Regions from separate parts of the Arthrobacter sp. TJ-217 genome, predicted to be linked through region 2. Evidence: predicted binding sites of a transcription regulator. Region 2 holds the regulator's gene; the other holds the start of a gene.
The links. The regulator LexA, encoded in region 2, represses DNA repair genes until DNA is damaged. The targets are predictions, from matches to a motif close to TCGAACANNTGTTCGA.
Positions count from the first base shown of each region.

Region 1: the regulator LexA is predicted to act here: its motif matches at 2,959-2,974, upstream of imuA' (DnaE2-dependent mutagenesis accessory factor ImuA').

Region 1 covers NZ_JBZCNJ010000007.1:212,231-227,035, reverse strand. Annotated here, with positions in the region: gene AC4D2R_RS13965 (Dps family protein) at 153-632, shown strand; gene AC4D2R_RS13960 (ANTAR domain-containing protein) at 891-1,625, shown strand; gene AC4D2R_RS13955 (LysR substrate-binding domain-containing protein) at 1,675-2,418, opposite strand; gene AC4D2R_RS13950 (DUF5997 family protein) at 2,476-2,877, shown strand; gene imuA' (DnaE2-dependent mutagenesis accessory factor ImuA') at 2,985-3,773, shown strand; gene AC4D2R_RS13940 (DNA polymerase Y family protein) at 3,773-5,380, shown strand; gene AC4D2R_RS13935 (error-prone DNA polymerase) at 5,431-8,856, shown strand; tRNA gene AC4D2R_RS13930 (tRNA-Leu) at 8,947-9,032, opposite strand; gene AC4D2R_RS13925 (FHA domain-containing protein) at 9,352-10,083, shown strand; gene AC4D2R_RS13920 (FHA domain-containing protein FhaB/FipA) at 10,080-10,559, shown strand; gene AC4D2R_RS13915 (PP2C family protein-serine/threonine phosphatase) at 10,574-12,223, shown strand; gene AC4D2R_RS13910 (FtsW/RodA/SpoVE family cell cycle protein) at 12,220-13,638, shown strand; gene AC4D2R_RS13905 (peptidoglycan D,D-transpeptidase FtsI family protein) at 13,635-14,805, shown strand, end outside.
Region 2 covers NZ_JBZCNJ010000009.1:160,322-175,126, reverse strand. Annotated here, with positions in the region: gene AC4D2R_RS15865 (hypothetical protein) at 1-65, opposite strand, end outside; gene hisH (imidazole glycerol phosphate synthase subunit HisH) at 68-700, opposite strand; gene hisB (imidazoleglycerol-phosphate dehydratase HisB) at 703-1,320, opposite strand; gene AC4D2R_RS15850 (histidinol-phosphate transaminase) at 1,412-2,506, opposite strand; gene AC4D2R_RS15845 (LysM peptidoglycan-binding domain-containing protein) at 2,617-3,003, opposite strand; gene lexA (transcriptional repressor LexA) at 3,394-4,113, shown strand; gene AC4D2R_RS15835 (ATP-dependent DNA helicase) at 4,212-6,254, opposite strand; gene hflX (GTPase HflX) at 6,247-7,827, opposite strand; gene AC4D2R_RS15825 (class I SAM-dependent methyltransferase) at 7,949-8,560, shown strand; gene dapF (diaminopimelate epimerase) at 8,571-9,521, opposite strand; gene miaA (tRNA (adenosine(37)-N6)-dimethylallyltransferase MiaA) at 9,526-10,488, opposite strand; gene miaB (tRNA (N6-isopentenyl adenosine(37)-C2)-methylthiotransferase MiaB) at 10,527-12,071, opposite strand; gene AC4D2R_RS15805 (regulatory protein RecX) at 12,168-12,728, opposite strand; gene recA (recombinase RecA) at 12,733-13,782, opposite strand; gene AC4D2R_RS15795 (DUF3046 domain-containing protein) at 13,962-14,201, opposite strand; gene AC4D2R_RS15790 (MarR family winged helix-turn-helix transcriptional regulator) at 14,328-14,798, shown strand.

The DNA.
Region 1 (14,805 bases), on a different contig from region 2:
GCCACGGAGCGGTAAAACCATAAGTACCCTTAGGATATGTAGTTCCGGCGGATTTGGCCAACGCCGGGGACTGGGGTGAAGCTAGTCCAACCCACTGAAGAGCCAGTAGTCCACGCCCGCGCGGCGGGCATTTTTCTACACTTGGAGGACGCATGAAGGCATCACCAACCCTTACCGACAACCTGCAGTCCGTCCTGGTTGATCTGATTGAACTCCACCTTCAGGGCAAGCAGGCGCACTGGAACGTGGTCGGCAAGAATTTCAGGGACATGCACCTGCAGCTCGACGAAATCATCGAAGACGCCAGGCTGTTCACCGACCAGCTGGCCGAGCGCATGCGCGCCCTCCACGCCGTACCCGACGGACGCAGCGGCGCCGTGGCCAAGGGAACCTCGCTCGAGGAATTCCCCGCCGGGCTTGTCTCCACACAGGACACTGTCGCACGGGTGGTCCGCATGCTTGAGGCGACCGTCGGGACAATGAGGAAGGTCCACGACCAGGTGGACGAGGAGGACCCGACCACCGCCGACATCCTGCACGGGTTCATAGAGAAGCTTGAGCAGTACGCCTGGATGGTTGACGCCGAGAACATGGTGCCCACCGCCGAGGTGACGGAGCCGGCCAGGGTCTGAGTCACGCCGGTGAGGGAGGGCGCCCTGCAGCGGGCCCTCCCTCACCGCCTGTTCCGGGCCCGCAGGCCTCCCGGCCAAAGGAATCGGGGCGCTGTGGTGAAACGGAAATCTTGTATTATGAAGGTTGAATAACGGTCTAGCAGAAGGCCGATCATGAACACTTCCGGGTTTGTGCATCGGTCCCTGAGCCACTCTGGGATGCCTCTTTGGTGCCGGTGCTTCCACCCGGATGACCAAGCGAAACAGGACCAGAAAGTTATGGCCGACCAGGTTGCCGGGCAATCCCCTACGGACTACCTCCAGGAATTGATCCTCGACACCGACGACGTTGAAGAGTTCCTCAACGAATTCGCACGCTTCTCTGCGGAACGGCTGTTCGACCGCTCAGGTGACGTGCTGTGCGGCGTGACCCTCCTTCGGAGCAGGCGCGCAGGCACCGTGGCAAGCAGCAGCCCGCTGGCCAAGGAACTCGACGAAATCCAGTACCTCCATGCCGACGGTCCGTGCCTTGTGGCCTGCATCGAGCACAAGACCGTTCATGTGGCGGACGTCGCCACCGACGAGCGCTGGCCGGAGTATCTCTCCGATGTGAAGTCCCGCGGCGTGGGAGCCATCCTCGCCGTGCCGTTCGACCTTGAAGCAGGAACCCAGGCGGCACTGAACGTGTATTCAACCCGCCCCGGTGGGTTCGACGAAGGAACAATCCGTACGGCCGAAGGGTTTGTGCGCCAGACCTCAAAGGCGCTGATGCTCTCGGTGCGCCTTGCCCAGCACAGCGACTCCGTCTCAAATCTCAAGGCGGCGATGAAGTCGCGTACCGCAATCGACATCGCCATCGGCATCATCATGGCGCAGAACCGGTGCAGCCAGCAGGAAGCATTCAATATCCTCAAGTCCGTCTCGAGCAGCCGGAACCAAAAGGTGAGGGACATCGCCGCCAACGTGGTTGCCTCAATCGGCCAGGGCGAGCCCGAAACCCACTTCGAGGCCTGAGGTCCTTCCGCCGGCGCGGGGCAGTGCCCTGTGGCGGTTCCCGGCGCCGCTAGCGACGCCGCCCGCGCCGGCCCTGCGGGGAGGCCTTGCCTTTCGGAACATTGCGGGCTCCCGCCTTTTTCGACGGCGCCGCCCGTGAACCCGCCTTCGCGGGAGCGGCCTTGGATGAAGCCGCCTTTTTCGCCGCGGCCTTCTGGGCCGCGCTTTTCCCGGCCCCCGGATTTTCCTTGGCGGAGGGCTGGCGTGAGCTGCGTTCGGTCCGCCCGCGCACAATTCCAATGAATTCCTCGACGTCGGCGGAGTCGTTGCCTTCAAGCCAGCCCACCGCGATCGTCGTTCCGGAGAGCCCGGGCACCGGGCGGTACACGGCGTCCCTGCGGGCGTGAAGCCGGGCAAGGGACATTGGAAGCACCACCACCCCGGCCCCCGAGGCCGCGACGTCGACGGCGATCTTGGGGCCTCCGCACTCCTCGACGCTCAGGCGCTTTTCCGCCTCGAGCTCGGCCAGCGGAACCTCGTCATAGAGGGAGAGGGCATTTTCGCTTGAGGCGACAACGACGGGCTGCTCTTCGTAAAGGGGAATGAGGAACAGGCCCGTACGGTCGACGGGAAGGCGGACGAAGACCACATCCGCCGCGGCCGCGTGCAGGGCGGCGACGGCGGCTCCGTCATCGTACTGGTGAAGTTCGAGGGGGACATCCGGATGCCGTTCCCGCCACCGGGCCACCCACTTGCCCGGAGTGACGCCCGCGACAAACCCGACGGAAAGGGTTCGGGGCTGAAACTCGGGCACCATCTCACACTAACGCACCGAAAGCGCCGCCGTGCCGGGCCCGGTTACGCTTGGAACATGACCCCCGCAAAAACCCCGCAGACAATGAAACCAGCCACCGCAGCCAAGAAACTTGGGATTTTCCTGCCAGCGGCCCCCCAAAAGTTTCAGGAACGGGAGCTCACCCGCGCGGAGTTCAACGAACTGCAGCAGACGCCCCCGGAATGGCTTGCCGAGCTGCGCCGCAACGGCCCGCACCCCCGCCCGGTGGTCGCACAGAAGCTGGGGATTTCAATCGGCGGGCTCACCCGCGGCGGAATAACCGAAGCACTGACGACCGCCGAAATCTCGGCACTCCTTCAGGCCCCGCCGGCCTGGCTGGTTTCCGAGCGCTCCACCCAGGCCGCCGTCCGGGCCGAAGCCGCCCGCCTCAAGGAACGCGATTCGGAGCGGGAAAAGAAAAGCGGCGACCGCGGCTGAACGCCGCATACGCGACCCGATTTTCCCTTTCCCATAGCACCTTTTCCACCGGGCAGAGCGTTCCTTCGTCGATTGACTTAATAGAACATATATTCGAATATTGACGGGTGACGCCAGCAGCCGCCGGGCATGCCCTTGAATGGGATGAGCCCTCCTCCGACAGTTCCGGGACCCGGGTTCCCCGGCTGTTCCAGGCGCCGTCCACGGCCGGCCCCGAGCTGGATCTGCAGTCGCGCATCAACCTCATGCAAACCAGCCGCCTTGAGTCGCGGAGGCTCCCCACGGTGCCGGCGCTGGCCCGGATTCTTCCTGGGGGCGGCCTGCAGTCGGGGGGTTCCTATTCGGTGCGGAATTCGGCGACCCTGGCCATGGCCCTGCTGGCAGGACCGTCAGCAACGGGGGCGTGGTGCAGCGTCATCGGCCTGCCCGAATTCAGCGTCGAGGCGGCCAGGGAGTTTGGGATCAACCTTGAGCGGCTGATCCTTGTTCCCTCTCCGGGCCCGCAGTGGCTCACCGTCACCGCTGCCCTGGTCGATGTTGTGTCGGTGGTCCTGACCCGTGCGCCCCAGCATCTGGCGCCCTCCGACACCGCACGGTTGAAAGCACGGCTGCGGCAGCGGGGAACCGCAATGATCACCCTGGGAAACTGGCAGCAGAGCGACTCCACCCTGGGCGTTGTGGAGAGCGCTTGGGAGGGGGTCGGCGCGGGGCGGGGACACCTGCGGGCGCGCCGGATGAAGGTCACTGCGACCCACCCCTCCGGCCGTCCCCGGCATGCGTACCTGTGGCTGACGGACCTGCAGCACGGCGCCGGCACCGGCTTCCCCACCGCCCACGACGCCGGCGGTGGGGAAAGCGGGGATGCGCTCTTCCTGCCAAGGCTGGTGAGCTCCTGATGGGGGAAAGACCGGCCGGGACGCCGCCGCTGACGGCCGGCCGAACCAACGCAACCCGGACGCTGATGCTGTGGTGCCCCGACTGGCCGATCACCGCGGCAATCCGGGAACACCTCCTCGCCCCTGACGTGGCCCTTGCCCTGGTTGCCCGGGGAGAAGTCTTCGCCTGCTCCCCCGCTGCGCGCCAGGACGGAGTGCGCCGGGGGTTGAGGATCCGCGAAGCGCAGGCCCTCTGCCCGGACCTCGTGGCCCTTCCCTACGACCCCGCCCTTGACCAGCGCTGCTTCGAACCCGTCCTTGCCGCGGTCGAGACAATCGTTCCCGGGGTCCAGGTGATCCGCCCCGGCCTCTGCGCCCTCCGGGTGCAGGGCCCTTCCCGCTACTACGGCGGCGAAGAGGAGACGGCGTCCGTTGTGTTTGCGACCCTTGCCGCGATCGGCCTGACCGATGTCCGGATCGGGATCGCCGACGCCCCCTTCGCCGCGGAGCAGGCAGCCAAAACCGCCGAAGCCCCCGACGGTTCGGGAGAACCCCTGTGCATCATCCCGCCGGGAAGCTCCCCCTGGTTCCTCAGCACCTTCCCCCTCGACGTCCTGGAGCAGCCGAAGCTTGCGGTGCTGCTGCGCCGCCTGGGCATCCGGTCACTTGGGGAATTCGCTGCCCTTAACCCGGCCGACGTGCGCAATCGGTTCGGCGAAGAGGGAAGACGGGCACACCGGCAGGCCAGCGGCCTCGACCATTTCACGGTGGTGCCCCGGAAAGCCCAGGCCCAGCTCGATGTCACAGTCGACTTCGAGCCGCCGCTCGCCCGCATCGACCAACTGGCGTTTGCCTTCCGCGCCCCGGCCGAACGCTTCGTCGGCGGTCTTCGCGGGGCGGGGCTGGTCAGCACCGCCGTGCGGGTGGTTCTGCACAGTGAATCCGGTGAGGTGTCCGAGCACATCTGGCGGCATCCCCGCTGGTTCGACGCCGACGACATCGTCGACCGGGTCCGCTGGCAGCTGCAGGGAGGGGAAACCGCGGGCCCCGGACTGAGCTCCGGCATCACCCGGGTTTCCGTGGCCCCCGACGTTGTTGAGAGCCTCAGCGACCACGCGGACGGGCTTTGGGGAACCGGACCCGACGAAAGCATCAACAACGGTCTTGCCCGGGTCCAGGGAATGCTGGGCCACGGCGCCGTCCTGACGGCAATCATCGCCGGAGGCCGCCTCCTCGCGGACCGCCGCGTCTACATTCCCTGGGGCGATGCACCGCCGGGTTCCGCGCCGGAGGAGGACCAGCCCTGGCCCGGCCGGCTGCCCGGACCCATGCCCGCCACGGTGTTCGCTGAACCGGTTTCGGCGGGGGTCCTCGATGCGCGCGGGAACGGAATCGACGTGAACGGGCGGGGGCTGCTCAACGCCGAACCCGCTTTCTTCTATACGGGCACCGACACCGGGAAGCGGCGGCCAGTACAGGCATGGGCGGGCCCCTGGCCCATCAGTGAACGCTGGTGGGACCCGCAGGGGCGCATCCTCAACCGTTTCCAACTGGTCGATTCCTCGGGATCGGCCTGGCTGCTCCTTCTCGAAAACCACAAATGGTGGGCCGAGGCGATGTACGACTAGGCCGGCCCGAAGCAGCAGATAACAACAAACCGTTTGAAGGGGGAAAGACGATGGGATGGAGCAACCCTCCCGTTCCATGGTCCGACTTCGAACGAAACCTGTCCGATTCCACCCGCCCCGGTGCGCCTCCCGTCGGGGCCGACGGCGGAGACAGCCCGGCATGGTCACGGAAACGGCAGCCCTACACGCCTCCCCCGGCCGCCGAGCCGGACAGCTCCGGGCCTGTTGTTGCCTATGCCGAGCTTCACGCCCACTCGAACTTCAGCTTCCTCGATGGTGCGAGCAGCCCCGAGGAGCTTGTTGAGGAAGCGCAGCGGCTGCGGCTGCGGGGCATGGCGCTGACCGACCACGACGGACTGTACGGGGTGGTCCGCTTCGCCGAAGCCGCCGAAAAATATCCGGAGCTGTCAACCATCTACGGTGCCGAGCTCTCCCTTGGCCTCTCCAAACCGCAGAACGGGGAAGCCGACCCGGAAGGCAGCCACCTGGTGGTGCTTGCCCGGGGGTCTGCCGGCTACCACCGGCTTGCCGGCGCTATTACCGCGGCCCAGCTCGCTGAGGGCGCCGAAAAGGGAAAGCCCCGGTACAGCCCTGAATCCCTCGCCGACGCAGCGGCCGGCGCCTGGCTGATCCTCACCGGCTGCCGGAAAGGACCTGTCCGAAAGGCCCTTGCCGCCGGCGGCGAGGCGGCAGCGGAGGCCGAACTCGTACGCCTGAGAGACCTGTTCGGCCAGGACAACGTTGCCGTTGAGCTGTTCGATCACGGAAACCCGCTGGACACCTTCCACAATGACGCCCTTGCCGCGCTTGCCTCCCGGTTGAAGCTGCCGGTGCTCGCCACAAACAACGTGCACTATGCCGCACCCGAAAGGCACCGGCTCGCCACCGCGCTGGCGGCGGTGCGTGCCCGCAGGAGCCTCGACCAGATGAACGGATGGCTTCCGGCGGCCGGCGCCGCGCATCTGCGCAGCGGCGCTGAAATGGCGGCCCGGTTCCGGAACTATCCCGGAGCCGTTGAACGCACGGTCGACATCGCGGACGATCTGGCCTTCCGGCTGCGGAGCGTCAAGCCGGGACTGCCCACCATTGAACTGCCGGACGGCCACACCCAGATGAGCTACCTGAGGCAGCTCGTGTGGGAGGGCGCCGACCGGCTCTACACCGGCCGGGAGGAGGTGCGGGAACGGATCCAGCGCGAGCTCGATGTCATTGAGAGCAAGAACTTCCCCGGATACTTCCTGATCGTGCACGACCTCGTGCGGTTCGCCCGCAGCCGGGGGATCCTCTGCCAGGGCCGGGGCTCCGCCGCGAACTCCGCCGTCTGCTACCTGCTGGAAATCACCGCGGTCGATTCGATCAAATACCAGCTTCCCTTTGAACGCTTCCTCTCGAGCATGCGTGACGAGGAACCGGACATCGACGTGGATTTCGACTCCGACCGGCGCGAGGAGGTCATCCAGTATGTGTACCGGAAGTACGGCCGTTTCAATGCGGCGCAGGTCGCCAACGTCATCACCTACCGCCCCAAGTTCGCGGTGCGGGACATGGCCAAGGCGCTCGGTCACAGCCCTGGGCAGCAGGATGCCTGGTCAAAGCAGGTTGAGCGCTGGGGCGGGCTCGTCTCAAGCACCGACCACGACATCCCGCAGCCGGTGATCGACCTGGCGACGAGCGTGCTGAAATTTCCCCGCCATCTCGGCATCCATTCGGGGGGAATGGTCCTCACCGACCGGCCCGTCGGTGAAGCATGCCCTATTGAGAATGGAAGGATGGAGGGCCGGACCGTCCTGCAGTGGGACAAGGACGACTGCGCTTGGATGGGCCTCGTGAAGTTCGACCTGCTGGGTCTGGGCATCCTTGCCGCCATCCAGTACAACTTCGACCTCGTCGAAAAGCATTTCGGTGAAAAATGGAGCCTCTCAAGTATCCCCAAAGAGGAACAGGGTGTTTACGACATGCTGTGCCTCGCCGACTCGGTGGGGGTGTTCCAGGTGGAAAGCCGGGCCCAGATGGGCATGCTTCCCCGGCTGCAGCCGCGGCAGTTCTACGACCTCGTCATCGAGGTGGCCCTGGTGCGCCCCGGGCCCATCCAGGGCGGAGCCGTCCATCCGTACATCAAACGCAAAATGGGCGAGGAGGAGGTGCGCTACCTCCACCCCAACCTCAAGCCCGTCCTCGAACGGACGCTCGGAGTTCCCCTGTTCCAGGAACAGCTGATGCAGATGGCGATGGTGGTGGGCGGCTGCTCCGGAGCCGACGCGGACCTGCTGCGCCGGGCCATGGGGTCCAAACGCGGCGAAGAACGCATCGATTCGCTGCGGGCCAAGCTGTACGAGGGCATGGCGGCAAACGGCATCGATCCCGCCACGGCCGATGCGATCTATAACAAGATCCAGGCCTTCGCCAACTTCGGCTTCGCGGAGAGCCACTCAATCAGTTTCGCCCTGCTGGTCTACGTCAGCGCCTGGCTGCGCCTTCACTACCCGGGCGCCTTCCTTGCCTCCCTTCTGCGGGCACAGCCCATGGGCTTCTATTCGCCGCAGACGCTGGTCGCCGACGCCCGGCGCCACGGCGCGGTTGTGCTGCGTCCTGACATCCTTTTTTCGGGAGTTCACGCGGACCTCGAACCGCTCCCGGATTTTTCTCCGGGGGAGGATCCCCGGAGCCGCACGACGGGCATGGACTGCTGCGTCGAGGAAAACCAGCCCCCGGTCGAACCGTTTGACCGCAGCGCCGGATTCGATTCAACACGGCACCGGAGGGACGGAAACTACGCGGTGCGCCTTGGCCTGGCCAGCGTCCAGTCCATCGGGGTGAAGGTCGCCGAAAAAATCGTGGCCGAGCGCAGCCTGAACGGCCCCTTCGAAGACATGGCCGACCTCGTGCGCCGTACGGAGCTCAACGCTTCACAGCTTGAAACCCTTGCGGCGGCGGGAGCCTTCGATTCGATGGGACTCTCGCGGCGCGAGGCGCTGTGGAATGCCGGTCCCGCCGCAACGGAGCGGAAAGGGCACATCCGGGGAACGGCGGTTTACATCCAGCCTCCCCTGATGCCCGAGCTTTCCGACATCGACAAGGTGGGCTCCGATTTGTGGTCAACCGGCATCACCCCCGATGACCACCCGGTGCGCCATGTCAGGTCGCGGTTGAAACGCCGGGGCGCGCTGAGCGCGGCGGACCTCCTTGTGGCGGAGCCGGGCCGGAGGGTGGAGGTGGGCGGGGTTGTCACTCACCGGCAGCGCCCCGCAACGGCGAGCGGCATCACCTTCATGAACCTTGAAGATGAGACAGGACTGGTCAACGTCGTCTGCTCGGTGGGTGTGTGGCAGCGCTACCACCGGGTTGCCCGGGAAGCCAGCAGCGTCATCGTACGGGGTGTCCTTGAACGGTCCGCGGAAGGCGTGGTGAACCTCGTGGCGGACCGGCTCGAGATGCTGTCACTCAAGGCAACCACCAAGTCCCGGGACTTCCGCTGATTCCCGGGCCACGAAATCAGCGGGCCGAGCGGGCAAAGCAAAACGCCCCGGTGGAGACCGGGGCGTTGCCGATGGCCTGAACCATCATCGTGGTGCGCGAGGGGGGATTTGAACCCCCACACCCTTTCGGATACTGGCACCTGAAGCCAGCGCGTCTGCCGTTCCGCCACTCGCGCGAAGTAATTTCCAAGCCTCCCGGACAGTGCCGGTTTACTTGTGAACAGCAGAAACAAGCATAGCCGAGCACAGAAGAAAATACCTAAACGGCGCCTCCGCACCTGCCCTGGGCCGGCCGGGGAGTCGCCGGCTCCCGCCCGTCCGATGGCCGCTGCGGAACGGGGCGCGGCCCGCGTTAAGGCCTTTCACAGGCCATCCAAGTAGTATCGAAGAGAACGTGCCCGAGTCGATACTGTCTTCTTCAGTTCTGCCTCGAACACGAAATGACCAAAACGGCAAGAGCAAAGCTGGGATCGATGAAGGGTGAGGAGGCAGCACATGGGCATACTCGACAACGTTGAGCGGGGCCTCGAGAAAATCGTCCGCGGCGCCTTCAGCAAAGGCACCTCCTCCCGGGTCCAGCCCGTGGAGATCGCCAGCGCCCTGCGCAAGGAACTCGACAATAGGTCGATTGTCCTGGCGGAGGGCCGGACCCTCGCCCCCAACGGGTTCACCGCCCGGCTCTCGGACCCCGACTTTGAGCAGGCCCAGCAATGGGGGTCCGCCCTCGCCGAGGAGCTGTGCGATGTCGTGATCCGCCACGTCAACAGCCAGCAGTACACCCTTCAAGGGCCGGTGCGGGTGTCGTTCGCCCACGATCCCGCCCTCAAACCGGGAGTCCTCGAAATAGATTCAACAATGGAAAAGCAGTCAGGTCCCCGCGTTCCCGCTGCCCCGAGCGCTCCGCGTCACCAGCCGACGCGATACCAGCCCGTGTTGGAGCTGAACGGCCAGCGCTACTCCCTCAATGCCGGATCGATCATCCTTGGCCGTTCCTCGGAAGCCGACATCCTCGTCGAAGATTCAGGGGTTTCCCGCCGTCACCTGGAAATCCGGTACTCCAACGGGCGCGCCCTCGCCGTGGACCTCGGCTCGACCAACGGAAGCTACGTCAACGGCGAGCGCGTCCAGGGCCAGGCTGAACTGACCGACGGGTCGGCCATCACCATGGGCCGCACCCGCCTGACGTTCCGCCTGGTTCCCGTGCAGAAAGGCGGAAGCCAGGTATGAGCGATTTGACCCTGACGCTGCTGCGCTACGGGTTCCTGATTCTTGTGTGGATCCTTGTCCTCAGCACCGTCAGCGCCATCCGCCGCGACCTGGTGGTGGGACGCCGCAACAAGACCGGAACCCCAACGCCCCGGCAGGCCCGGCGGCATCCCGAGCTGGTCGAGGAGGCACCACCGTCGCGTCCACAGGCCCGCCGCCTCGTTGTCACCGAAGGCCCCCTGACCGGCACGACGCTGGAACTGGCAACCAGCCCGATCCTTCTGGGCCGGGCCCAGGAAGCGACGCTCGTCCTTGAGGACGACTACGCCTCCGGACGGCACGCGCGGCTGTTCCCCCAGGGAAGCCGATGGTTCGTCGAGGACCTCGGTTCGACCAATGGAACATTCCTTGCGGGCACCCAGCTGACGCGTGCACTTCCCGTGGAGCCGGGTGTGCCCATCCGGATTGGTAAGACGGTCATTGAATTGAGGCCGTGATAGTGCCCTTTGTGATGCGGTTCGCCGCTCGCTCGGATGTGGGAATGGTCCGCGCCAAGAATGACGACTCAGCGTATGCGGGCCGTTATCTTGCCGTTGTCGCCGACGGGATGGGCGGTCACGCCGGCGGGAACGTCGCCTCGGCCTCCACCGTCCTCGATCTGGTCCACCTTGACCGCGACGCCTACGCGGGCGACGCCGGCACCGAGCTGGCGGATGAAATCCAGACAGCGAACTCGCTGCTGTCCGAACTGGTCAGCACCAACCCGCAGCTCGCGGGAATGGGCACGACGGTCACCGCGCTGCTGCTCAACGGCGACCGCGTGGAACTGGCACACATCGGCGACTCGAGGGCGTACCGGCTGCGCAACGGTGTCTTCGAGCAGATCACCAAGGACCACACGTTCGTCCAACGCCTCATCGACGAAGGCCGGCTGAGGCCGGAGGAAGCCGACATCCATCCGCATAAGAACGTGCTCATGCGGGTGCTTGGCGACGTCGATGCCAGCCCGGAGCTCGACCTCCAGTCATTGGACATTGTTCCCGGAGAGCGGTGGCTGCTCTGCTCGGACGGCCTCAACGCCGTCCTGCCCGACTCCACCGTGGAGCAGGTTTTCCGGGAGACCAGGGACCTGCGCGAGTGCGTCGACACCCTTGTCGAACTGACCCTGGCCGGCGGGTCGCCCGACAACGTGACGGTCGCCGTCGTGGAAATCGTCGAAGCGACCGAAAAGGACCTGACCGCGGCACCGCCCCCGGCCCTGCCGCGGGCCCGTGAAGCCGCAGGGGAGAGGGAGACACCGAAGGAAGCCGCCGCCAAGAACGGCAGCGGGCCGGCCTCGGATGCGACGGACCTGCCCGGCACCGCCATCCGTGCCGACATCATCCGCCAGGACCTCCTGACCCGCCCGCACATCCTTGTGGGTTCTGCCGCCCTCGCCACCGAGACGGGGCAGATTCCCATCGTCACGCAGCGCTCCTCGGAGCGGCGCGCCGCGCTCATGCTCACGCACAAGGCCCAGGCCTCCGGGACGGGGCTTGAGGACGAGGGCGGCGAGGACCGGCCGGTCCGGCGGCGCTGGCTCGCCCCGGCGTTCGTCACCCTCACAGCGCTGATCCTCCTAGCCGTCGTCGGCTTCGGCTACACCTGGACACAGACCCGCTATTACGTGGGGAACTCCGATGACAAGGTGGCAATCTACAACGGCGTGTCACAGAGCGTTGGACCGATCCGGCTGAGCCAACTCCACGAGGTAACCAACATCCCCGTCTCCAACCTGCCCGAGCACCACCGTTCCCAGCTCGCAATGACCCTTCCGGCACGCGATCTGCAAGAGGCCGAGCGCATCGTTGAGGATCTCCGCAGCGAACTGCGTGCCCTTCCCTGCACGCCGGGCAGCGCCGGGGGCGAAGCCACTACCAAAGCCACCGACCGGCCCTCCGGCTCACCCGGGGCATCCCCGCGGCCCTCCGGGGCGGCGGGGCCATCCCGCACTCCTTCAGCAGAACCCACCGGTTCACGGTCGGGAAGGCCCACCGCCACCCCCTCGGACGCATCCGGTGCCAGGGCCTCAAGCAGCCCCGCCCGCACGGCGGCCCCGTCGGTGTCGCCGTCCCCTGAATCCGGCGCTGTCGCCGGTCCGGATTGTGGAGGCACGCAGTGAGCGATGTCCTGACGGTTCCCAAGTCGCGCAGGAACGCCGAGGCGCTGCTGCTCCTGCCTGCCCTGGCTGTGGCGATCGGCGCGAATTTCGTTGCCGGGCTGGAGCGGGAAGAGCAGTTCAACTCCTACTTCTGGAACCAGGCAGCAACCCTGGCGGGGATGGGCCTGCTCGTCCACATCATCCTCCGGTTCCGGGCCAAGTATGCCGATCCGGTAATACTCCCGATCGTTCTTGCCCTCAACGGCATCGGGCTCGCAATGATCCACCGCCTCGACCTTCCCCGGATGCAGAACCCCAACTTCACGCCGGTTGCACCGCAGCAGCTGTTGTGGACGGGCGTGGCCATCGTGTCGGCCGCGGTCATCCTGATCTTCCTGCGCGACCACCGGATCCTGCGGCGGTTCACGTACATCTCGCTGATCGCCAGCGCGGTGCTGCTCCTTCTGCCCCTCACCCCGCTGGGACTGGAGATCAATGGCGCGCGGATCTGGATCTCGGTTGGTTTCGGGACCTTCCAGCCCGGCGAAATAGCAAAAATCTCGCTTGCCGTGTTCTTCGCCGGCTATCTTTCGACGAACCGCGACCTGATCCTGCTGGCAGGGAAGAAACTCGGGCCCCTGCAGCTGCCGCGGTTCCAGGACCTCGCCCCCATGCTCGCGGCCTGGCTTGTCAGCATCGGGGTCTTGATCCTGCAGCGCGACCTCGGCTCGTCAATCCTGTTCTTCGGCCTGTTCATGGCCATGATCTACGTGGCGACGAGCCGTGCCAGCTGGGTGCTGATCGGCCTGTCGATGATCACGGTCGGCGGTTTCATCGCGCTTGAACTCTTCAGCCATGTGGCCCTGCGCTTCGACAGCTGGCTCAACGCGTTCGACCCCGAGGTGTATAACCGCACCCCCGGCGGCAGCGGGCAGGTGGTCCAGGGACTCTTCGGGCTGGCGAACGGCGGTCTGTTCGGCACCGGGCTGGGACAGGGGCGCCCTGACCTCGTGACATATGCCAACAGCGACATGATTATTGCGGCACTGGGCGAAGAGCTTGGGCTTGTCGGCATCTTCGCTATCATCCTGCTCTACGTACTCCTCGTCTCAAGGGGCGTGCGCGCCGCCCTTGGTACCAAGGACGGCTTCGGGAAGCTGCTCGCATGCGGTCTGTCCTTCACGATCGCCCTGCAGTGCTTCGTCGTCATCGGCGGAATCACCCGGCTGATCCCCCTGACCGGGCTGACGACCCCGTTCATGTCGGCGGGCGGTTCGTCGCTCCTGGCGAACTGGATCATCGTTGCGCTGCTGCTCCTGATCTCGGAAACGGCGCGCCGTCCGGCCCCGCGTGCGCCGCTGCGCAGTGCCTTTCCCGACACGTCCGCCGAGAACACCCGGCGGACTCCCCGACCCTCGAAGGGGGTGTCCCGATGAACCAGGCAATCCGCAGGGCGTGGATCGTCGCGATCGGCATGTTCACCCTGATCCTTGGCTCGCTCACCTACGTCCAGTTCTTTGAAGCCGAAGCGCTGAACGACAACGACTGGAACAACCGGCAGCTCTACCAGGACTTCGGCAGGCCGCGCGGGGCGATCCTCGTCGACGGCAAGGCGATTGCCGAGTCGGTGCCCTCCAACGACCAGTTCAACTTCCAGCGTGTCTACAAGGAACCGGATCTCTACGCCCACCTGACCGGTTATTACTCTCTGGTGGCCGGCTCGACCCAGCTTGAGAGTGCTGCCGCCGGCCTGCTGTCGGGGACCAGCGATGAACTGTTCTACGAACGCCTGGTGCAGCTGTTCTCGGGGGCGCAGACGTCGGGTGCCTCGGTGGAGCTCACCATCGATCCGCAGATCCAGCAGCTCGCCTCGGACCTGATTCCCGAGGGCCAGCGCGGGTCAATCGTGGTCACCGACCCGAAGACGGGAAACATCCTGGCCATGGTGTCGAAGCCGAGCTACGACCCGAACCTGCTGGCCAGCCACGATTCCGCCGTGGTTGAGGAGAATGTGGCAAAGCTTTCCGAGGTCCCGGGCCTGTCCATCTACCTCAACCCGGCCACCGAATCCCTGGTCGCCCCGGGGTCGGTCTTCAAGCTCGTCGACGCCGCCGCGGCGCTCGAGTCCGGCAAGTACGACGCGGAGTCGCAGATCCCGAACCCGCCGGTGCTCGATCTGCCCGGCACCGATGCCGGCCTGCCGAACTACGTCAACGGAACGTGTGCTTCGCGCACAACGGCGGACCTTGAATTCGCGCTCGAGCAGTCCTGCAACACCCCCTTCGCCCAGATCGCGTGGGACCTGGGCCAGGAGGCAATTGCCGAGCAGGCCGCGAAGTTCGGATTCGGCGAGGGTCTGAGCATCCCGGTCCGCGTCGAGCCAAGCCAGTTCCCGCAGGACCTTAGCGAGCCCGAACTCGCCCAGTCGGCGATCGGCCAGTTCGACGTCAAGGTCACCCCCCTGCAGGTGGCAATGGTGACCGCGGCGATCGCCAACGACGGAGTGCTGATGACGCCCAACCTCATCAAGTCGGTGCGGGCCGCCGACCTGGAGCTGATCGATTCCCCGCAGCCCGAGGTGTTCAGCGAAGCGGTGAGCTCCG
Region 2 (14,805 bases):
CTCCGGAAGGAGATGGCGCCGCCGATCAGCAGACCGGCCAGACCCATCATGAGGACGCTGAGCACGGCTACCGGAGTCCCTTGGTCCAGTTGCTCAGCAGCTGCGCCCCGGCGTCGCCGGATTTCTCGGGGTGGAACTGGGTGGCGCTCAGGGGCCCGTTTTCGACGGCGGCGATGAACTCTCCGCCGTGGTCGGCCCATGTCACCTGCGGCGGCCGCATGTCCGGCTGCGTCACCTCAAAGTCCCACCGCTGCACGCCGTAGGAGTGGACGAAGTAGAAGCGTTCGTCTTCAATGCCGTCGAACAGGCCCGACCCGGCGGGTGGCCGGACCGTGTTCCAGCCCATGTGCGGGACGACTTCGGCCTTGAGCCGCTCGACGTTTCCCGGCCATTCCCCCATTCCGGGGGTACGCACACCATGCTCGACGCCCTCGTCGAAGAGGATCTGCAGCCCCACGCAGATGCCAAGGACCGGACGGCCTCCCGCGACGCGCCGGCCGATCATCCTCAGGGCGTCGACGTCCTTGAGCCCCTTCATGACGGCTGCGAACGCGCCAACGCCAGGCACGAGGAGGCCGTCGGCGTTCAGTACGTCGTCGGCCTTGGCGCTGAGGGTAACCTCCGCGCCGACCCTTTCGAGGGCGCGCACCACCGACCGGACGTTGCCCGAGCCGTAGTCAAGCACTGTCACCTTGGACACTGTTACAACGCGCCTTTCGTTGAGGGAATCCCGGTGACCCGGGGATCGGTTTCGATTGCGGCCCGCAGTGCGCGGGCGAACGCCTTGAACTGCGCTTCGACGATGTGGTGCGGATCCCTTCCGGCAAGCACATTGAGGTGGAGGCAGATCCGGGCATGGAGCGCTATGGCTTCGAAGACATGGCGGGTGAGCGACCCGGTGAAGTGCCCGCCGATCAGGTGGTACTCCTGGCCGGCCGGTTCTCCGCCGTGCACGAGGAAGGGCCGTCCGGAGATGTCGACGACGGCATGGGCCAGGGCCTCATCCAGGGGAACGGTCGCCTCCCCGAATCGGCGGATCCCCGCCTTGGTGCCCAGCGCCTCGTAGAGCACCTCGCCGAACGCGATCGCCGTGTCCTCCACCGTGTGGTGAACATCGATGTGAGTGTCGCCCGTTGACTTCACGGTGAGGTCGATCAGGGAGTGCTTCGCGAGGGCGGTGAGCATGTGGTCGAAGAACGGCACGGTCGTGCTGATGTCGGATTCACCGGTGCCGTCGAGGTTCACTTCGACGAAGACACTCGATTCGCTGGTGATCCGCTCAATCCGGGCAGTGCGGCCGGCGGAGATCTGCACGGTCATGACGGTCCTTCGTGTTGGGGGAAATTCGAAACTGCACCGCCCGCCGGTGGCCGGCGGCAGCGAACATACCTACAAGTCTAGGAGACGACGGTCAAAGCAGCCGTTTCAGGGCGTCAAGGAACACCGAAGTTTCGGCTTCCGTCCCCGCGGTGACCCTCAGGTGGTTTGGAATGCCCACGTCGCGGATGAGCACCCCCGCCTCCAGGAGCCCCTGCCAGACCCGCCGCGGCTCCGGCAGCCCTCCGAAGAGGACGAAGTTGGCATCCGAGGGCACAGGGGCCAGGCCCATGGCTCCGAGCTCGGAAACGATGCGGTCGCGCTGGCCCTTGATCGCCTCCACGTTCGCCAGGAGGGTCGACGCGTGGGTCAGGGCCGCGTTGGCGGCAGCCTGCGTGATGGCCGAAAGGTGGTAGGGAAGCCGCACCAGGCGCAGGGCGTCGGCGATCTCCGGGGCCGCGGCAAGGTAGCCGAGGCGGGCTCCGGCGAGGGCGAACGCCTTGCTCATGGTGCGCGAGACGATGAGGCGCTCCCGTCCCGGGAGCAGCGTGAGCGCACTGGGAGTGCCTTCATGGGCGAACTCGGCGTAGGCCTCGTCAACGATGATGATGGCTTTCGCCTCCTCCCCCGCCGCGTAGGCGGCCTCGACGACATCGAGGCCCAGCGCGGTCCCGGTCGGATTGTTCGGCGAGCACAGGAAGACCACATTGGCCCCGGTGGTGCTTACGGCATCGGCCACCTCCTCCGCGCCGATATTGAACGAGGCGTCGCGGTGCGCCGTCACATAGCGGGTGTCGGTGGCGCCGGCGAGCAGGGGATACATCGAGTAGGTGGGGGGAAAACCGATCGCTGTGCGTCCGGGCCCGCCGAAGGCCTGGAGGACCTGCTGGAGGATTTCGTTCGACCCGTTCGCGGCCCAGACCTGATCGGGCGTGAGTCCGTGGCCGAGATATGTGGCGAGATTGGCCCGGAGCTCGGAGAACTCGCGGTCCGGGTAGCGGTTGAGCCCCACCGCCGCACTGCTTACCGCTTCGACTATTGCCGCATGCACATCCATGGGAACGCCGTGGGTGTTCTCGTTGACGTTGAGCAGGATGGGGACGTCGAGCTGCGGGGCCCCGTACGGGTGCAGCCCCACGAGGTTTTCTCGGAGCGGGAGGCGGGACAGGGACTCAAGGCGGTCGGTCACCCTCCGAGTTTAAGGGACGGCCCGGCCGCCGCGGCAATCGGAAACCGTGGGATCGCGGACGGCTGAATCGGACAGGCTGAATTCGAGCGGGGTGGATCGGGCCGGCAGGGTCACCGGGCGACGGGCACCGCGACCGCCTGGCCAGCCTGGACAACCGAGGATCCGAGGTTGTTCAGCTCGACGATGTCCGAAACCACGTCGCGGGGGTCGCGCTCGGGGGCGAATTCGGCGGCCAGTGACCAGAGGGTTTCACCGGGGGCGACGTTGACGCTGACTGTCTCGGTCAGTGCTCCGGCGGTCGTTTCGGCTTTAGCCGGGGCTGTGAGGGCCGCGGCGAGGAACACGAGGGCCGCAACGACAAGCACCACGGGCGCACCGATGAGCAGCAGCCGGCCCCGGCGCGTGAGCCGCAGGGGGCTGTTCAGTTGGGCCGCCCCGCTTCTGGCTGCGGGCCGTCGAGCGGCCGTTCCGGCGAGTGGGACTGTTGTTGCGGTCATGACGTGCACCTCTTCTGGAGTTTCGAATACATCCAACCTGTGCCGAGCTTTAATTAGAACAAGTCTTCTATTTCCGTACTGGTTATTCTTAGCACTTGTTATCGAACTTTGTCGAGACTCGCTCGAATATATGTTTGAAAACACGGTGGTACTGGCCTAGCGTTGAGGTCAGGCGGAGCAGGAATCGGAAGTGGGTGGACCGGGCCCTGTTTCCGCCACAACCCACAAGACCAGACGCCACCGACAAAACAGGTCCATGCGGGCCGGCCGGGGCAGGGCAGGACACGGAAGGACAGGCCAGTGGCACAGCAGAGCACGGCAGGGAGCGGGGCGCCGGGCGCGCCGCAGGCCGGAGCGTCGGCGGAGGCAGCCGGCCCGGTCGCCGACCCGGTGGCCACACCGCTGCGCGGCAGGCCGCGTGGACGCACGGTGCCCAAGGGGCTGAGCCCGCGGCAGATGAAGATCCTCGAGACGATCCAGCGGTCGATCGCCGCGAACGGGTATCCGCCGTCAATGCGCGAAATTGGTGACACCGTGGGGCTCGCCAGCCTTTCGAGCGTCACCCACCAGCTTTCCCAGTTGGAGCGGCTCGGTTATCTGCGGCGCGACCCGAAGCGCCCGCGCGCCATGGAGGTGCTCCTTCCGCTGACCCTGGGCGACCGGCCCGCGGCTGCGGCAGGGCAGCCGGGGGCCGCGGAGCAGGGCCTGCGCACGCTGGAGTTCCCGGCGGCCGTCGACACGGCCCTCGTGCCGCTGGTGGGGCGGATCGCCGCGGGCGGTCCGATCCTGGCGGACCAGGTGGTCGAGGACGTCATGCCGCTGCCGCGCCAGCTTGTGGGGCACGGAGAGCTGTTCATGCTCAGGGTTTCCGGGGACTCGATGATCGACGCCGCAATCTGCGACGGTGACTGGGTTGTGGTCCGCCAGCAGCAGAGCGCCCAGAACGGCGACATTGTTGCGGCGCTGCTCGACGATGAGGCGACGGTGAAGACCTTCCGCCAGCGCGACGGGCACACCTGGCTGCTCCCCCAGAACACCCGGTACGAACCGATCCTTGGCGACCACGCAAGCATCATGGGCAAGGTCGTTTCGGTGATGCGCGCCCTCTAGGCCGGACGCGGGGGCGCCAAGGCACTCTGCCTGACCGGCCGGGCGAGGCGGCCCGGCCGGCCTGGCGGGACGGACATTGAGAGTCCCGCCCGCCGGGCTCAGCGCACTCCGGCCGAAAGCCTTTCGAGGATTCCCAGCGCCGTGGGCCGGTCGGTGGTCGACCAGAAGGGTGGCATTGCCGCCCTGAGGAACGACCCGTACCGCGCATTGGCCAGCCGCGAATCGAGGACAGCGACAACGCCCCGGTCTCCGCTGGCGCGGATCAGCCGTCCCGCGCCCTGCGCCAGGCGCACAGCGGCGTGGGTGGCCGACACGCTCATGAACCCGTTGCCCCCCGCCCGCGCGACGGCCCGCGTGCGTGCCGTCATCAGTGGATCATCAGGCCGTGGGAACGGGATGCGGTCGATCACCACGAGCCGGCAGGACGAGCCGGGCACGTCCACGCCCTGCCACAGCGACATCGTCCCGAACAGGCAGGTGTCCGGTTCCTCGGAGAACTGCTTCACCAGCGATGACAGGGAGGACTCCCCCTGGCACAGGATTTCGAACCCAAAGCGGGGGCGCAGCGCCTCGGCGGCCTCCTCGGCGGCACGCCTTGAGGAGAACAGCCCGAGCGCTCCGCCGTTTGAGGCTTTCAGCAGGGCCGCGAGCTCCTCGAGCTGGGCCTCCGAGGTGCCGCGTTCGGGTTTTGGGAGGTCCTTGGCAACGTAGAGCACGCCCTGCCGGGGGTAGTCGAACGGGCTGCCGACGTCCACGCCCGTCCAGGAAGGGGCGCCTGTCCCGGTGAGGCCCAGCGATCCCGCCACCGGGCCGAATTCGGAGCCGATCGCAAGGGTGGCCGAGGTGAGGACGACCGTATGGTCGGCAAAGAGCCCCTCGCGCAGCCGTGCCGCAACCGACAGCGGAGCCACGTTGAGCGTTGCGGGGGCGCTTTCGTCAACCTGCGCGTACCCCGCGCCGGGGGTGAAGGTGCTGGGCCGCGAGGCCCAGACGACCTCGTTCGCTGCTGCCGCCCCGAGGAGCCGTTCCGAGAGTTCGAAGACGACCAGCAGCCGCGATCGGGCGAGCTGCCTGCCGCCGTCGGCGTCGGCGGCCTCGGACTTCCCGTCGGGCTTGATGTCCGACATCGCCGCGCGCGAGGCTTCACGCACCTGTTCAAGCACCTGCTCGAGTTCCTCGGACAGGGGGCCCGGCATCAGCCCTGACTGCAGGCCCGCCGTCGCGGCTTCGAGGGCGCGCCCGGCGGAGTCGAGCGGGTCGGTGCGGATCGAGGCGTGGCGCCGGGCCGCCGTGGCGGCGGCACTGACCATCGACGCGGACAGTGCACCGGAGACCGCGCCGGTCACCCTGTCATACAGTTCGTGTGCCTCGTCGATCACCACGACGTCGTAGTCGGGCAGCACGGCGATGCCCTCGAAGGCGCTGATGGCAAGTAGAGCATGGTTGGTGATGACGATGTCGGCCGATGCCGCCTTCTCCCGTGCCTTCTCGCTGAAGCACTCGGCGGCCATAGGGCACTTCTGCGCGCCGAGGCATTCCATGCTGCTGACAGAGACCTGCCGCCAGGCGCGGTCGCTCACCCCGGGCACCAGCTCGTCGCGGTCTCCGGTCGCTGTGTCCTCGGCCCACTCGCGCAGCCGCACCACTTCGCGCCCGAGAGCGCTGGCGGGGCCTCCGGGTGCGGCACCGGGTGCCGGATGCGGAGCCGCGGTGTCCTCGCCGAGCGAGAAGAGGGTGTCGCGGGCGTCCTCCTCCGGGAACCCTCCCCCGAGCTTGTGCTTGCACACATAGTTCGCCCGGCCCTTCAGCAGCGCCACATCCACGGGGCGCGGCAGGGAGGGCCCGACCGCCTTCAGCAGGCGGGGCAGGTCGCGCCCGACGATCTGCCCCTGAAGGGCGAGGGTAGCGGTGGAGACCACCGAGGGTTTTTCGCTGTCGAGGGCATGGGCGATCAGGGGAAGCAGATACGCGAGGGACTTTCCGGTGCCGGTTCCGGCCTGGACGAGCAGATGGTCGCCGGTGTCGATGGCGTCGGTGACCCGGCGTGCCATTTCGTGCTGCCCTGCCCGGTTCTCTCCACCCATTGCCGCAACGGCGGCATCGAGCAGCTGCAGTGCCAAGGGCCCCCGCGCGTCACTCATGCCGCAGGTACGGCTCCAGTTCCGCAGCCAGGCCTTCCTTCACCATCACCTCGAGGCGGGTTCCCTCTTCCCCATGGTCGAGGGTGAGGATCTCGGCATCCTCCTCGTGGAGCCTGCTGATGATCTCACCGTGCTCATACGGAACCAGCAGCTCGAGCTTCACGCCCGGCCGCGGGATGGCCGAAGAGATCAGTGCCTTGAGCTCATCGATGCCCTCGCCCGTGCGGGCCGAGACGACGACGTTGCGCGGCTCCCGCTGGCGCAGTCGCTCGACGACGAACGGATCCGCCGCGTCGGCCTTGTTGAGGACCACGATCTCGGGGATGTTGCGTGCCTCGACGTCGGCCAGCACGGCCCGCACCGCCGCGATCTGCCCTTCCGGATCGGGGTGGGACGCGTCGACGACGTGGAGGATCACGTCGGAGTCGGCGACCTCCTCGAGCGTCGAGCGGAAGGCCTCAATGAGCTGCGTGGGAAGCGACCTGACGAAGCCGACCGTGTCGGCGAGCGTGTAGCCGATGCCGTCGGGGGTCTCCGCCTTGCGCACCGTCGGGTCAAGGGTTGCGAACAGCGCGTTCTCGACGAGCACGCCGGCGTCGGTGAGCCGGTTCAGCAGCGAGGACTTGCCCGCGTTGGTGTACCCGGCGATGGCGACCGAGGGCACCTGGTTGCGCCGCCGGTTCGACCGCTTGGTCTCCCGCGCAGGCTTCATTCCGGCGATCTCACGACGCAGCTTCGCCATCCGGGTGCGGATCTTCCGCCGGTCGAGTTCGATCTTCGTCTCACCGGGGCCGCGGGATCCCATACCCGCGCCGGCGCTTCCAACCTGGCCGCCGGCCTGACGGGACATTGACTCGCCCCAGCCGCGCAGGCGCGGCAGCAGGTATTCGAGCTGGGCCAGTTCCACCTGGGCCTTGCCTTCGCGCGACTTGGCGTGCTGGGCGAAGATGTCGAGGATCAGGGCGGTGCGGTCGATGACCTTGACCTTGACGATGTCTTCGAGGCCGCGGCGCTGCGAGGGCGACAGTTCGCTGTCGACGATGACGGTGTCGGCGCCGGTGGCCGCGACGATCCCCTTGAGCTCCTGGGCCTTTCCGGACCCGAGGAAGGTTCCGGGGTCGGGCTTGAGGCGCCGCTGGACGATGCCGTCGAGCACTTCGGATCCTGCGGTCTCCGCAAGGGCAGCGAGCTCCTGGAGCGAGTTCTCGGCGTCCTGGGCGGTGCCGTCACTCCACAGCCCGGCAAGAACCACACGCTCAAGGCGCAGCTGCCGGTATTCGACCTCGGTGACGTCTTCGAGTTCGGTGGAGAGACCGGCGACGCGCCGTAGGGCGTGCCGTTCGGCGAGGTCCTGCTGGTCGCCGTCGAAGCTTGAGTATTCCGCCGCTTCCCCCGAGAGCGCCTGGGCCCGGGAGCGCCAGGTTGTTGCACCGGATTCCGGGTCGGGCTGCTTCAGCGCAGCTGCCGATTTAGAGACGACCGCCTCGTCGTGAGCGAGAATGCGGTCAATGACGGCTTGGATCTCTTCGGGGCCCATGTCGGCTCCGGCGGATCCTCCGTGATTCGTGGTCATAGTCTCCCTTGTAATGGTGTTACTCAATGGTAGTAGCAGGTGCGCGGGCCGTGCAGTAAATTCACTCAGCGCGGAACGTGCCCGTCCGGGGCGCAACCGGCGGGCACTAGGCTTGGAGGTTATGGAATCCCAGCACTATTTCAGCGCCACGCCAGGCGGGCCGGACATCCGGCGCCCGTTGTCGGTGGTCCTCAACGGGGAGCGCCGCGACCTCGTGACCTCGAAGGGGCTGTTCAGCCCCGACGGCATCGACAAGGGCACGGCGATCCTGTTGGGTTCAGTGCCCGCTCCCGGCGGGTCGAGGCTGCTTGATGTCGGCTGCGGGTGGGGCCCGCTGGCGTTGACCCTCGCACTGCGGGCTCCCGAGGCGCAGGTCTACGCCGTCGACGTCAATGAGCGGGCCATCGCGCTCACCCGGGAAAACGCCGCCCGACTCGGGCTCGGCAACGTGCATGCGTCGGCCCCCGACGACGTCGACGCCGGCCTGGAGTTCGACACCATCTGGTCAAACCCGCCGATCCGCATTGGCAAACCCGAGCTGCATGCCCTGTTGCTGCGCTGGCTGCCACGGCTCGCTCCGGACGGCGATGCGTGGCTGGTGGTCCAGAAGAACCTCGGCGCCGATTCCCTGCAGCGGTGGCTCGCCGAATCCCTGCCCGAGGGGTTCACCGTCCGGCGGGCCGACACCTCGAAGTCCTTCCGGATCCTCAACGTCCACCGGCCGGGGCGCTGATTCAGGCGCGTCAGGCGTCGAGGAGGGTCCCCTGCGCCACGAGCACGGCGGGCCCGCTGAGCTGGACGTGCTCGCGGCCGTCGGCACCGACCGAGAAGACGACGCCGACCTCGCCGCCGGGCACCCTCACGCTCCAGTGCGTTGGCGAGGCCTCCCCGGCCCAAAAGCGCGTCGCGGCAGCTGCGGCGCAGGCGCCGGTTCCGCAGGACTGCGTCTCCCCCACTCCGCGCTCGTGGACGCGCATCGTTACGCGCCCCACGCCGTCCTCGACAAGCGGTTCGAGAGGCACGACGAATTCGACATTGGTTCCGGCCGGAGGCACCGGCCGGACGGCGGGGGCCTGAGCCAGGTTGGCGGCGGCGAGTTCGTCGAGGCCGGCCAGCGCGACGACCGTGTGCGGGTTCCCCATGCTGATCGACAGGGCGGGCCGCGGCACGCCGAGGCCGTCCGTCTCGACGAGGGCGTCTGTGGCCCGGGCGGCCGCCTGGTCGGGGTTGGCGAACGCCCACGGGCCCATGTCCACCGAGTACCCGTTGCCTGACCGCGAGACGACCTTGACCCCGGCCCGGGTGCCGACGGAGAGAGTAGCCCCGTCCTCGAGGCTGACCGCGCCCTGGTGGATCAGGAAGTGGACGAACACCCGGACGCCGTTGCCGCACATCTCGGAGACGGAGCCGTCGGCGTTGCGGTAGTCCATGAACCACTCGGCCTCGGGCGCGGCTGTCAGGAGCGCCCGGCCCTCCGGGAGCCGGTCGGAGCGGATCGCCCGGATCAGCCCGTCGGCGCCCACCCCGCGGTGGCGGTCGCACACGGCGGCCACCGACTCCCCGGCCAGCTCGAGCGCGCCCTCGGGGTCGAACAGCAGCACGAAGTCGTTCCCCGTGCCGTGGCCCTTCATGAATGACGCCCCCGCCAGCGTCCGGCGCGGGCCCGCCTTGCGTTCTTCCACTGGGGTACTCATCCTTCTAGGATAGGGCGCCGGCGCCCCGGACGGCGTCCAGGGCCCGTTCAAGCAGGTCCGGGGCCCGCCAGTCGAGCCACTGCACGCGGGGGTCGCCGCGGAACCAGGTGAGCTGGCGGCGCGCGAATTTCCGGGTGGCGTTGATCGTGTCTTCGACCGCCTCGGTTTCGCTGAGGGCGCCGTCGAGAACCTGCAGAAACTGCCCGTATCCGAGTGCGCGCGAGGCGGTGCGGCCCTCCCGGAGCCCCCGCTCCGAAAGGGTGCGCACCTCCTCCAGCAGCCCGGCGCGGACCATGGCGTGGACCCGTTCGCCCAGCCGCTCCCGCAGCTCAGCGCGGTCGACGGCAAGGCCCACCTGCACGGCCGGCTGGTGGTACTCCCGGTTGGGCATGAAGGAGCTGAAGGGGCGCCCTGTCACCTCAAGGACTTCCAGTGCGCGGATCAGCCGGCGGTCGTCGGCGATGCGCGCGGCCGACTCCGGGTCCGCCGCGGCGAGCCTGGACCGAAGGGCCGGGGCGCCGTCGCGGGCGAGCTCCCGCTCAAGGCGCTCGCGCACCGGGGGGCTCGTGCCCGGGAATTCGAGGCGGTCGAGGGCGGCCCTCACGTAGAGGCCGGACCCGCCGACGAGGATGGGGATCCGGCCGCGGCCGCGGATCCCGTCGATTGCCTGCCGGGCGTCGTGCTGGTAGTCGGCGACGCTCGCCTCGTCGCGGACATCGAGGACGTCGAGGAGGTGGTGCTGCACCCCGCGGCGTTCCGCGACGGGCACCTTCGCGGTTCCGATGTCCATTCCCCGGTAGAACTGGAGGGCGTCGGCATTGACCACCTCGCCGTCCAGTTCCAGCGCGAGGGCGATGGCAAGGTCGGATTTGCCCGAGCCGGTGGGGCCGACGACGGCGACCACGGGAGCCGCGCGGGGCGGCGCCGTCAGCGCGGTGCAGTCCGCCGCATCCCGGTCAGCCGCCACGGCGGGCTCCGGCGCCCTGCCGCCGGGTGTCACCTGGCTCAGCGGACCGGGATCGAGGGCATACCCAGCGACACCCCTGAGGACTTCCCGGCCGCGCCCTGGACCGGCACGCCGCAGGAGGATGCCTGGGCGCGGTCCCAGGCGTCGCCGGCCCGTGAGCGGCGCACCGAGTATTCGGCGGCGGAGGGGTCGGCCAGGAGGTGGAAGGGCGCGGCGCGGGTCACCGTCACGGTCACCAGGTCGCCGGGCCGCGGCACCTCGCCGCCCTCGGGGACGGTGAAGTGCACGAGCCGCTGGTCCTGGGCGCGCCCGGTGAGGCGGTGAGTTTCGCCGCCCTTGCGCCCTGCGTGGGCGGTGACCATCACCTCGACGCGGCGTCCGACCTGGCGGGCGTTCTCCTCCTCGGCGATGCGGTCCTGCAGGGCGGTGAGGCGCTCGTAGCGCTCCTGGACCACGTGCTTGGGCAGCTGGTCGGGCAGGTCCGCCGCGGGCGTGCCCGGGCGCCGGGAGTACTGGAAGGTGAACGCTGTGGCGAAACGCGCCTTTTCGACGACGTCGAGCGTGGCCTGGAAGTCCTCCTCGGTTTCACCGGGGAAGCCGACGATGATGTCGGTGGAGATGGCCGCCGTGGGCATCTTCTCGCGTACCCGGTCGAGGATGCCGAGGAACTTCGCGGAGCGGTACGAGCGGCGCATCGCCTTGAGCACGCGGTCGGACCCTGACTGCAGGGGCATGTGAAGCTGGGGCATCACGTTCGGGGTTTCGGCCATCGCGTCGATGACGTCGTCGGTGAACGCGGCCGGATGCGGACTGGTGAAGCGCACCCGTTCGAGGCCTTCGATGCTTCCGCAGGCGCGCAGCAGCTTGGCGAAGGCGCCGCGGTCGCCGAACTCGACACCGTACGAGTTGACGTTCTGTCCCAGCAGGGTGACCTCGATCGCCCCATCGGCGACGAGCGCCTCGACCTCGGCGAGGATCTCCCCGGGCCGGCGGTCGCGTTCCTTGCCGCGCAGGGACGGCACGATGCAGAACGTGCAGGTGTTGTTGCAGCCGACGGAAATCGAAACCCACCCGGCGTAGACGGAGTCGCGTTTGGTGGGCAGCGTGGAGGGGAAGACGTCGAGGGATTCGAGGATCTCGAGCTGAGCTTCGTCGTTGTGCCGGGCGCGTTCGAGCAGCGCCGGCAGCGCGCCGATGTTGTGGGTGCCGAACACGGCGTCGACCCAGGGGGCCTTGCGCAGGATGGTCTCGCGGTCCTTTTGTGCGAGGCAGCCGCCGACGGCGATCTGCATGCCCGGCCGGGATTCCTTGACCGGGGCGAGCATTCCGAGGTTTCCGTAAAGCTTGTTGTCGGCATTCTCGCGCACCGCGCAGGTGTTGAAAACCACGACGTCGGCCTGCTCGCCCTGGGCGGCAACATAGCCCGCGTCTTCGAGCAGCCCGGAGATCCGTTCGGAGTCGTGGACGTTCATCTGGCATCCGAAGGTGCGCACCTCGTAGGTGCGCTGGGGGCCGGGGGCGCCCTGGCGTGGCAGGGCGGACGAGGACAGCTCAGGCAGCGGCGCGGGGGCAGTGATACTCACCGGTTAAGCGTAAGGCTGCCGCCGCGCCGGGCAACAATCCCGGCGCCGGCTTCGGCCCGACGGTGACGGGCGCGGGCGTGGGGCGGCGGCAATGGCCTACATGCCGAACAGGCCGGAATCGCCGCTCTCGGCGTCGCCGCCGTCGGGGTCGTCGAGGGCGTCCTTGACGAGGGAAAACGCCATGCCGGGGTTGTAGCCCTTCCGGGCGAGCATCCCGACGAGGCGCCGGATCTCCTTGTCGCGCACCAGCCGGTCCGACAGGTCGGCGCCGGTGCGCACCTTCCGCCGGATGAGCCGGCGGGCGGCGGCGCGCTCGTCGTCGTCGCTCACCTGGGCCAGGGCCGCTTCGGCAAGCTCGCCGCCAACCCCCTTGTCGGCGAGCTCCCGCTTGAGCACCGACCGGGCCAGCGAGCGGGTGCCCGCGCGGCTGCGGACCCACATCTGGGCGAATTCCGCGTCGTCGATGAGCTGGACCTCTTCGAAGCGGTCGAGGACCGCCGCGGCGACGTCCGGCGGCACATCGCGCTGCGCGAGTTTCTCCGCGAGCTGGTGCCGGCTCTTCGGCGCCATGGCGAGCTGCCGCAGCACGATCGACCGGGCGAGGGCGTACGGGTCGTCCGGCGCCCCGCCGTCCCCGCCCGGCTGCCGTCGGGCCATGAGGCTATTCCCCTCCGACGGCCTTCAGCTTGGGCCCGTCCTGGACTTCCTCGGGCTGGACCCCGATGCCGAGCTTCGTGCGGATCTTCTGCTCGAGCTCGTCGGCCAGGTCGGGGTTGTCGATCAGGAACTTCCTCGCGTTTTCCTTGCCCTGGCCCAACTGGTCGCCGTCGTAGGTGAACCAGGCTCCCGACTTCTTGACGAGGCCGTTTTCCACGCCGACGTCGATCAGCCCGCCCTCGCGGGAGATCCCGTGGCCGTAGAGGATGTCGAACTCGGCCTGCTTGAAGGGCGGAGCCATCTTGTTCTTGACGATCTTGGCCCGGGTGCGGTTGCCGACCGGGTTGACGCCCTCTTTGAGGGTTTCGATCCGGCGGACGTCGATACGGACGGAAGCATAGAACTTCAGCGCCTTGCCACCGGTCGTTGTCTCGGGACTGCCGAAGAAAACGCCGATCTTTTCGCGGAGCTGGTTGATGAAGATGGCGGTGGTCTTGGTCTGGCTGAGCCGGCCGGTGATCTTACGGAGCGCCTGGCTCATCAGCCGGGCCTGCAGGCCAACGTGGCTGTCGCCCATTTCGCCTTCGATTTCGGCCCGGGGAACCAGCGCTGCAACGGAGTCGATGACAACGATGTCGATGGAGCCCGAACCGATCAGCATGTCCATGATCTCGAGGGCCTGCTCACCGGTGTCGGGCTGCGACACAAGGAGGGCATCGGTGTCGACGCCAAGCTTCTTCGCGTACTCGGGGTCGAGGGCGTGCTCCGCATCGATGAAGGCCGCGATTCCGCCGTTGCGCTGGGCGCTTGCCACGGCGTGAAGGGCGACGGTCGTCTTACCGGAGGACTCCGGTCCGTAAATCTCGACGACGCGGCCACGCGGCAGTCCTCCAATCCCAAGGGCGGCGTCAAGGGCGATCGAGCTGGTGGAGATGGTTTCGATCGGAGCCCTGGTCTCATCACCCAGACGCATGACCGAGCCCTTGCCATACTGCTTGTCAATCTGGGCGAGAGCAGCTTCGAGAGCTTTCTCACGGTCGGCTGGTGCGGCCATTATTCACCTCGGTTGATCATGGCCCTGGGGCCTGTTTGCGTGTTCATATCGACCGTACCGGCCGGCTCTGACAATTTGGGGAAGCGTCCGGCGTATGTGGAAAGGGGCGCCGCCCGCTCCTTACCATTCTAGCTCCATCCGAACAGGTATTCGAATAATTTCCGGCGGCGTGTTCCGCGTCAGTCGACCCTGGCGCGCCGCTCGCGCGGCTTCACATCGCGTCCGAGCCGCCGTTCCCGGGGTACGTCCTGCACGTCGCACAACGCCTCCCAGACCTGCCGCGGATCGGTTCCGGCCCGCAGGGCCTCCATCGCCGTCCGGTCCCCCAGGCCGTCGATCACCAGGTCGTTCGCAAGGCTCCGCGAATACTTCGCCCCGAACTCATCGTCCATCAACCGCCAAAAGTCACTGAGCCGCATTTTCCGTTCCTTCCGTCGGCCTGCTCCTACCAGCATCGCGCATCGGCTGCGGCGCTGCAGCCGGGTTGCCGATCCGTTACCCGCAACGCGGCGGTTCAGCACCGCCTGAACCATACAATGATCTCCATGACAGACGAGCCCACCAGCGACGCCGACGTTGACGCAGCCATCGAGGCGCTTGAACACCAACTGAGCATGCTCTGGCGCCGCGCCCGGTCCAACTCCTACAAGGTTGCCCGGCGGGTTCACCCGGAGATGGAGCCGGCGGCCTACGGCCTGCTGGTGATCCTGCAGCAGGAGGGCTCCATGCGCCTGACCGACATCGCAGCGAGCGTCGGCGTGGGCAAACCGTCGGTCAGCCGGCAGATCGCCATGCTCGAGCAGCTCGGGCTCGTGCACAAGGAGGCCGACCCCCTCGACGGCCGGGCACAGGCCATCTCGCTGACCCCGGCGGGTATCCACCAGCTCGTCACGGCCCAGACCGCCCGGAAGCAGGCCTTCCACGAGCTGATGGAGGACTGGGACGTCAAGGACCTCACCCGCCTTGGCGACCTCATCGCGCAGCTCAACTCCACCTACACGAAGGACAACTGGTAGGCCCGTC